2 linked regions of the Arthrobacter sp. ERGS1:01 genome follow. The protein of the gene in region 2 interacts with the protein of the main gene of each other region in a pairwise test. Links are inferred from orthologs where the notes say so. Each region holds a gene or a part of one and is shown on either strand. Other genes may lie near its edges.

Region 1 (3,905 bases), 1.3 Mb from region 2 along the record:
GGGCGCCCGACCGCCTTCTCGCCTTTGGTTGCCGTGGACCGTCCGGCGCAGAACTCGCGGCCGGTTTTGCGCAGAACACTGTTCTGCGCAAAACCGGCGCCGAATTCGGTGCCCGCCGATACGCCGCCGTCGACCTCGCAACTTAGTTTTGTATGTGCGCTAAAGTAGAAAGATGCATACCGAGCTCCTCCTTAGATAGCCGCAAATACCTTTGCGGCCGCCCCTTGCTGAGTCGAGGGCTTTTGTGTGTAAAGAGCATGACAGCGTAAATAGCTTGACTATGCAAGAAGCCATTGATGAACGAAAAGGCAGGGTACGTGAGCGTGCAGTCCCAGACTGAAGAGAACAGCGAAGAAGGCGTCTACAGTTTCGCCGCGATGGAAGCCAAATGGCCGGCCATCTGGGACGAACTAAAGGTCTTTACGCCCCTTGACGACGGCTCCAAGGAACGCCGCTACGTCCTTGACATGTTCCCGTACCCCTCCGGCGACCTCCACATGGGCCACGCCGAGGCCTTTGCCATGGGCGACGTCGTCTCCCGCTACTGGCGCCAGCTCGGCTACGACGTGCTGCACCCGATCGGCTGGGACTCCTTCGGCCTGCCCGCGGAGAACGCCGCCATCAAGCGCAACGCCCACCCCAGCGAGTGGACCTACACCAACATCGACACTCAGGCCGAGTCGTTCAAGCGCTACGCCATCTCCGTGGACTGGTCACGCCGCCTGCAGACCTCCGATCCCGAGTACTACCGGTGGACGCAATGGCTGTTCAAGCGCTTCTACGAGCGCGGGCTGTCCTACCGCAAGAACTCCCCGGTCAACTGGTGCCCCAAGGACCAGACCGTGCTGGCCAACGAACAGGTCGTCAACGGCGCCTGCGAACGCTGCGGCACCATCGTCACGAAGAAGTCGCTGAACCAGTGGTACTTCAAGATCACCGATTACGCGGACCGCCTGCTCGATGACATGGACGCGCTGAAGGGCCACTGGCCGGACCGCGTGCTCGCCATGCAGCGCAACTGGATCGGCCGCTCCGAGGGCGCCCACGTCACGTTCGCGATCGAGGAAGCCGGCGACGGCAAGCCCGCCCAGGACCTGACCGTCTTCACGACCCGCCCCGACACGCTGTACGGCGCAACGTTCTTCGTGGTCGCCGCCGACGCACCCCTCGCCCTGGACCTGGTCACGGCCGAACACGCCGAGGCGCTCAGCGACTACCGTGAGCAGGTCAAGGCGCTCAGCGACATCGAGCGCCAGTCCACCGAACGTCCCAAGAGCGGTGTCTTCACGGGCCGTTATGCCGTGAACCCGCTCACGGGCGAAAAGTTGCCCGTCTGGGCCGCCGATTACGTGCTGGCCGACTACGGCACGGGCGCCATCATGGCCGTCCCCGCGCACGACCAGCGCGACCTCGACTTCGCCAAGGCCTTCGGGCTGCCCGTCCGCGCCGTCCTGGACACCGGCGAGGAAGACCCCGCCGTCACCGGCATCGCCACCACGGGCGAAGGCACGCTGATCAACTCCGGCGAGCTCAACGGCCTGTCCAAGGCCGAAGGCATCCCCGCCGCGATCGAAATCCTGGAAAAGCTGGGCACGGGCAAGAAGTTCGTGAACTTCCGCCTCCGCGACTGGCTGCTGTCCCGCCAGCGCTTCTGGGGCACGCCCATCCCGATCATCCACTGCGCCGAGTGCGGCGAGGTGCCGGTGCCGGATGACCAGCTGCCCGTGCGTCTGCCGGACAACCTGCGCGGCGAGGACCTGTCCCCGAAGGGCACCTCCCCGCTGGCCGCGGCCGCGGACTGGGTCAATGTGGACTGCCCCACGTGTGGCGGCGCCGCCAAGCGCGACACCGACACCATGGACACGTTCGTGGACTCCTCCTGGTACTTCCTGCGCTTCGCCTCCCCGCAGTACACCGAGGGCCCCTTCGACCCCGAAAAGATCAACGACTGGATGCCCGTGGGCCAGTACGTCGGCGGTGTCGAGCACGCGATCCTGCACCTGCTGTACGCGCGCTTCTTCACCAAGGTCATCCACGACATGGGCATGCTGGACGCCACGGAGCCGTTCAGCGCACTGCTCAACCAGGGTCAGGTGCTCAACGGCGGCAAGGCCATGAGCAAGTCGCTGGGCAACGGCGTGGACCTGGGCCAGCAGCTGGACAAGTTCGGTGTTGACGCCGTGCGCCTCACCATGGTCTTTGCCGGCCCGCCGGAGGACGACGTCGACTGGGCGGACGTTTCGCCGTCGGGCTCCGCGAAGTTCCTGGCCCGCGCCTGGCGCCTGGGCAACGACGTGGCCAGCGAGCCGGGCACCGACCCCGCCGCGGGCGACGCCGCCCTGCGGTCGCTGACCCACCGCACCGTCAACGACGCCAAGTCGCTGCTGGAGGGGCACAAGTTCAACGTGGTGGTGGCCAAGCTCATGGAGCTGGTCAACGCCACCCGCAAGGTCATCGACTCCGGCGCCGGCGCCGCGGACCCCGCCGTCCGCGAAGCCGCCGAGGCCGTCGCGATCGTGCTGAGCCTGTTCGCCCCGTACACGGCCGAGGACATGTGGAACGCGCTGGGCCACCCGGCATCGGTCGCCAACGCCGGCTTCCCGGCCGTTGACGAATCGCTGCTCGTGGAACAGAGCGTCACCGCGATCGTGCAGATCCAGGGCAAGGTCCGCGACCGCCTGGAGGTGTCCCCGGACATCACCGAGGACGCACTGCGCGAGTTGGCGATGGCCTCCGAGGCCGTGCAGCGGGCACTTGACGGCCGCGACATCCGCACGGTGATCGTGCGGGCGCCTAAGCTGGTCAACATAGTTCCGGCTTAGCATTCATGGTGCCTCCCCGGCCCCGTTGGGATCGGGGAGGCACTTTTTTGTGGGAAGGGGTGGGCATGGCTGAGGCAACGGGCGTTTCGCGCCAGTGGTGGCGGCAACAGATGGGCAGGCTGCGTGCCCGGCCGGCCGCCTCCGGGCCTGGTGTGCCGCCGGCGCCGAGGATCGCCGTCGTGACCGATTCCGCTGCGGCGCTGCCGCCGGAATGGGTGGCGGAAAACGCCCCGGGCGCCCGCCTGTGGATTGTTCCCATGCCGGTCATCATTGGCGAGGACGTCTTTTCCGACGACGACGCCGAACTTGAGGCCCACATGTCCCTCGCCCTGGCCGCGGGTGCCGCCGTGCGGACGTCCCGGCCGTCGCCGGGCCAGTTCGACCGGGTGTACCGGGAAATCGCGGACGCCGGATTCGATGCTGCAGTCTCCTTCCACATTTCCGGAAAGCTCTCGGGCACCCTCGAGGCGGCCGGGCTGGCGGCCGGGCGGGCGCCGCTGCCCGTTCACGTGGTGGATTCGGGCACCGTGGGCATGGCCCAGGGCAGGGGAGTCCAGGCCGCCGTCGCTGCAACGGCGGCCGGCCTGCCCGCGGACGGTGTCATCGCCGCCGCTGCGGAGGCGGCAGCCGCGACCAAGGTCTACTTCTACGTCCCCAGCCTTGAACAGTTGCGGCGCGGCGGACGCATCTCGCTGGCGTCATCCTGGGTCGGCACCATGCTGGACATCAAGCCCCTGCTCGGCATCCGCGACGGGGCCGTGGTGCCGTTGGAGAAGGTGCGCACGGCGGCCAAGGCCGTCGCCCGGCTGGAGAAATTGGCGGCCGACGAAATTGCGTCCCGGACACCGGGCCAGGTCCTGGTCAGCCTGCACCACTTCGGCAACGAGGACCAGGCCCGGGCCATGGGTGAGGCCCTGCAGTCGGACTGCCCGGGGCTCGGGCGTGCCAGCCTGACCCGGCTGCCGGCAGTCCTGGCCGCGCACGCCGGACTCGGCGTACTCGTGGTGGTCGTGGCGGACACGCCCGCTCCTCCACTGTCGGTTCTTCCGCAAGTGGTTCCTCCACAGAAGGGGCCCGCGCACT
Region 2 (4,675 bases):
GGCGCCTGGCCAACAAGCCCGACGAGCCGCGCATCCTGCTCATGGTGGACGGGCTGTCCGCCTTCCGGGAGCTGTACGAGTTCCGGGTGGGCGTGACGCAGTTCGAAACGCTGCAGCAAATCGCCACCGACGGCCGTCCCATGGGCGTGCACCTTGTCCTTGCCGGGGACAGCCCCAAGTCGCTGCCGGCGTCGTTGGCCGCCTCCGTGCAGCGGACCCTGGTGCTGCGCATGGCGGTGACGGACGACTACTCCAACCTCGGCCTGCCCCGCGACGTGCTTGACGCCGCGTCCCCGCCCGGCCGCGGCATGATCGACGGCGGCGAGGTCCAGCTGGCCATCTTCGGCGGCAACGCGAACCTGGCCCTGCAGGCGCGCGCCGTGGAAAAACTGGCCGACGCCATGCTCCGCCAGGGCGTGCCCACCGCGCCCGGCATCGACGCACTGCCCGAGTCGCTGGACTTGAACGTGCTGCCCGCCGCAGCCCCCGGCCACGTCATGATCGGCGTGGACGACTTCAACCTCGAACCCGCCGGCCTGGCCGCGCACGGGGCGCTCATGCTCACGGGCCCGCCGGGATCCGGCCGCACCACCGCCCTGGTCACCCTCGCCGAGGCGCTGAAACGGTCGACGCCGGCCACCCGGCGCATCTACCTTGGCTCACGGAAATCCGCCGTGGCCGGCATGCCCGTCTGGGACGAATCGTTCGCCACCAACCAGCAGGTGGAGCCGGAACTGCGCCGGCTCATCGGCGAGGCCGAGGCCGACGGCGGCCAACTCGCGATCTTCATCGAAGGCGTCACCGAATTCTCCGACACCGAGGTGGAAATGGACCTGGTCACGCTGATCAAGTCCGCCGTCAAGGGCGGGCACTTCGTGGTGGGCGAGGCCGAATCCTCCACCTGGGCCGGGGCCTGGAACCTTTCGGGGCTGTTCAAGGCCGGCCGCCGCGGCGTCCTCATGAACCCCGGCGACCTCGAGGGCGACACCCTCATGAACACCCCGCTGGGCCGGATCCACCACAACAAGTTCATCCCCGGGCGCGGCTACGTCGTGGGCCGCGGCAAGGCGTTCAAGCTCCAGGTCGCCACCACGATGGACCACGAACGCTGACCACGCTGGTCGAGCTTGTCGAGACCCGCGGCGCGCCTTCTTTTTGGGAGCGCCGCGGGGACATTTAAGGCAAGATGGAACCGTGACTAGCCAGCAAGATGCCAACGAGCCCGACCCCGACACCATCATTCCGGAGGGCCCCGTCCCGGCGGACGCCGACCGCGAACGGTACGCCGAAGTGGTGGAGCTGGTCCAAAAATACCGGGCCGCCTATTACAACGACGACGCCCCGCTGGCCTCCGACGCCGAATTCGACGCGCTCTACAGCGATCTGGAGAAGCTCGAGGCGCTGCACCCGGAGCTCGTCACGAACGATTCACCCACCCAGGTGGTGGGCGGGGACGTGTCGGTGGCGTTTGCCGCCGTCGACCACTTGAGCCGCATGTACTCGCTGGAGGACGTGTTCTCCCTCGAGGAACTCGAGGCCTGGCTGCGCAAGGCCGAAGGGTCGGTGGAGAAGCAGCACGGCCTGGCCCCGAAGTGGCTCACCGAGCTGAAGATCGACGGCCTGGCCGTGAACCTGCTCTACCGCGACGGCGTGCTGGTGCGGGCGGCCACGCGCGGCGACGGCACCACGGGCGAGGACATCACGCACAACGTGGCCACCATCAAGGACATCCCGCAGCGCCTGCATGGCAGCAACTTCCCGGCCGAGGTGGAGATCCGCGGAGAGGTGTTCATCGCCTCGGCGGACTTCGCGGCCCTGAACGAGAAAATGGTGGCCGCCGGCAAGGCCCCGTTCGCCAACCCCCGCAACTCGGCGGCCGGCTCGCTGCGCCAAAAGGACCCGGCCGAGACCGCCAAGCGCCCCCTGAGTATGTACGTGCACGGCATCGGCGCCCGCGAGGGGCTTGAAACCACCAGCCAGTCCGAGACCTACGCCCTGCTGCACGAATGGGGCATGCCCACCAGCCCGTACTACAAGGTCCTGGACACACTCGAAGAGGTGCTCGACTTCATCGCCCACTACGGCGAGCACCGCCACGACCTCATCCACGAGATCGACGGCATCGTGGTCAAGGTGGACGACTTCGCCACGCAGCGGGCCCTGGGCAACACCTCCCGCGTGCCCCGCTGGGCGGTCGCCTACAAGTACCCGCCCGAGGAAGTCCACACGAAACTGCTGGACATCAAGGTCCAGGTGGGACGCACGGGCCGGGTGACCCCATTCGGCATCATGGAACCGGTCAAGGTGGCCGGCTCCACCGTGGAACGGGCCACCCTCCACAACCAGGACGTCGTCAAGGCCAAGGGCGTGCTGATCGGCGACATCGTGGTGCTGCGCAAGGCCGGCGACGTCATCCCGGAAATCGTGGGCCCCGTCATGGCCCTGCGCGAGGGCCGGGAGGCTGAGCTGCGCGAATTCGTCATGCCCGCCGAATGCCCGTCCTGCGGCACCACACTGGCGCCCGCCAAGGAGGGCGACATTGACATCCGCTGCCCCAACGCCAAGTCCTGCCCCATCCAGCTGACCGAGCGCGTGGCGCACCTGGCCGGCCGCGGCGGCTTCGACATCGAGGCGCTCGGCTACGAGGCCGCGGCGGCCCTGACCTCCGGTCCTGGACCCGACCCTACCGAGAACGGCGGCGTCATCGCCCCGGCCGGACCCGGACCGCTCACCAGCGAGGCTGACGTCTTCACCATCGCCGAACTGGACCTGTCCGAGGTGGTGGTCTGGCGCGAGATCCGCAGCAAGGGTGAAGGCACTGGCCGCTTCCAACAGGTGCCGTACTTTTACACGAAGGCCACGGCCAAGAAACCCTCGGTGCCCACCAAGACCACCGAAAAGCTTTACGAGGAGCTCGAAAAAGCCAAGGCGCAGCCGCTCTGGCGCGTCCTCGTCGCACTGAGTATCCGGCACGTGGGCCCCACGGCGTCGCGGGCCCTGGCCACGGCGTTCGGGTCCATGGACGGTATCCGGGCCGCCTCGGAAGAAGCGCTGGCCGGCGTGGACGGCGTCGGCCCCATCATCGCCGAGGCCCTGATTGAATGGTTCGGCGTCGACTGGCACCGGGACATCGTGGACGCCTGGGCGGCCGCCGGCGTGCGCATGGCCGACGAGGTGGACGAATCCACCCCGCGCACCCTGGAGGGCCTGACGATCGTGGTGACCGGCACGCTGCCGAACTTCAGCCGCGACGAGGCCAAGGAGGCCATCATCACCCGCGGCGGCAAGGCCTCGGGCTCGGTCTCCAAGAACACCTCCTACGTGGTGGCGGGGGAGAACGCCGGCACCAAGCTGGACAAGGCCGAATCGCTGGGCTTGAAGGTCCTGGACGAGGAAGGGTTCGTGCGCCTGCTGGCGGACGGCCCGGCCGCGGAAACGGATATTGAAACGATCGACGAAGGGGAGCCCGCATGAGCCAGAACGTGACCGTGGACGAATTGTTGGAGGTGGCGCTGCGCGCGGCCGCTGCCGGGGCCTCCGTGCTGGCAGCCCGCGACGCATCAGCCTTTGGTGCCACGGAGAAGTCCTCCGACGCCGACTGGGTCACCGCGTTCGACGTGGCCGCCGAGCGCGCCGTCCGGGCCGTGATCGAGGACGCCCGCCCGCACGACGTCATCACGGGCGAGGAACTGGCGCCGGCGCTCCCGGCCGAACCCTCCGGGTACCGGTGGAGCCTTGACCCGCTGGACGGCACCATGAACTTCATCCGCAACATCGCCTACTACGGCACCTCCGTGGCCGTGATGGGGCCCGACGGCGACTGGCTGGCCGGCGTCGTCGACGCACCGGCCCTGCGGCGCACCTATTTTGCCTCCCGCGGCGGCGGCGCCTGGCTGGACGAGACCCGCGCCGACGGCGTGCAGTCCGTGCGGCAGCTCACCGGCCCCAGGGACGCCCGCGGCGGCACCCTGCTGTCGACGGCATTGACGTACGAGCCTGCCGTGCGGCGCCGGCTGGTGTCGGAGCTGGATGCCCGCATGGACCACTTTGGCGACTTCCGCCGGCTCGGTTCGGCAGCCCTTGAACTGTGCGCCGTGGCCGAGGGCGGCGTGGACGCGTACCTGGAGTACGGGCTCTTTGAACATGACTTTGCCGCCGGCGGGCTCATCGCCGAGGAGGCCGGAGCCTGGGTCCACCGGCCCGTTTTGAGCTCGGCCATGAACGGCCTGCCCACCCGTGAGGAGGTCCTCTCCGTCTGGACCGGCGCCTGCGTGCCCGGCCTGGAAGGCGGCTTCGCCCCGGCCGAGTGACCGGTGCGATGGAGACCGTTTGATTTCGGCCGGCTCGATCACCGCGGCACCTTCGACCTCACGTTTTGGCCGGTTCTTTCGTCTATAAGATTGGCCCCTGCGGAACACCGCAACGGGATTTGACCGACGGAAACGGACTTTGCGCATGCCCACCCCCAAAATGGCCGGCAACTGGCCGTTGCTGCAGTTCGTGATCCTGGCCTTCGTCTGGGGTGCCAGCTTCCTGTTCATCGCGATCGGGCTGGAGGGAATGTCGCCGGCACAGGTGGTGCTGGGCCGGCTGTGTGCCGGCGCCGCGGCCCTCGCCGTCGTCTGCCTCGTGACCCGCAGGAAGCTGCCCTCCGAACCGGTTGTCTGGGCGCATT

What was found.
Region 1: the proteins of ligA (region 2) and leuS interact in binary tests that used the Escherichia coli proteins (3 or more experiments, as listed by UniProt). The link is inferred for Arthrobacter sp. ERGS1:01 from one-to-one orthologs.

The regions. Positions count from the first base shown.
Region 1 is NZ_CP012479.1:1,863,248-1,867,152, reverse strand. Bases 1-3,069 are described here. They hold leuS (leucine--tRNA ligase), read left to right. Parts: upstream 1-317; coding sequence 318-2,822; downstream 2,823-3,069. Other genes in these bases: AL755_RS12300 (DegV family protein), read left to right, coding at 2,888-3,069. Outside these bases: more of AL755_RS12300, read left to right, coding at 3,070-3,905.
Region 2 is NZ_CP012479.1:598,384-603,058, forward strand. Bases 832-3,834 are described here. They hold ligA (NAD-dependent DNA ligase LigA), read left to right. Parts: upstream 832-1,194; coding sequence 1,195-3,474; downstream 3,475-3,834. Other genes in these bases: AL755_RS06580 (FtsK/SpoIIIE domain-containing protein), read left to right, coding at 832-1,112; AL755_RS06590 (inositol monophosphatase family protein), read left to right, coding at 3,471-3,834. Outside these bases: more of AL755_RS06580, read left to right, coding at 1-831; more of AL755_RS06590, read left to right, coding at 3,835-4,310; AL755_RS06595 (DMT family transporter), read left to right, coding at 4,456-4,675. UniProt on the Escherichia coli protein: DNA ligase that catalyzes the formation of phosphodiester linkages between 5'-phosphoryl and 3'-hydroxyl groups in double-stranded DNA using NAD as a coenzyme and as the energy source for the reaction.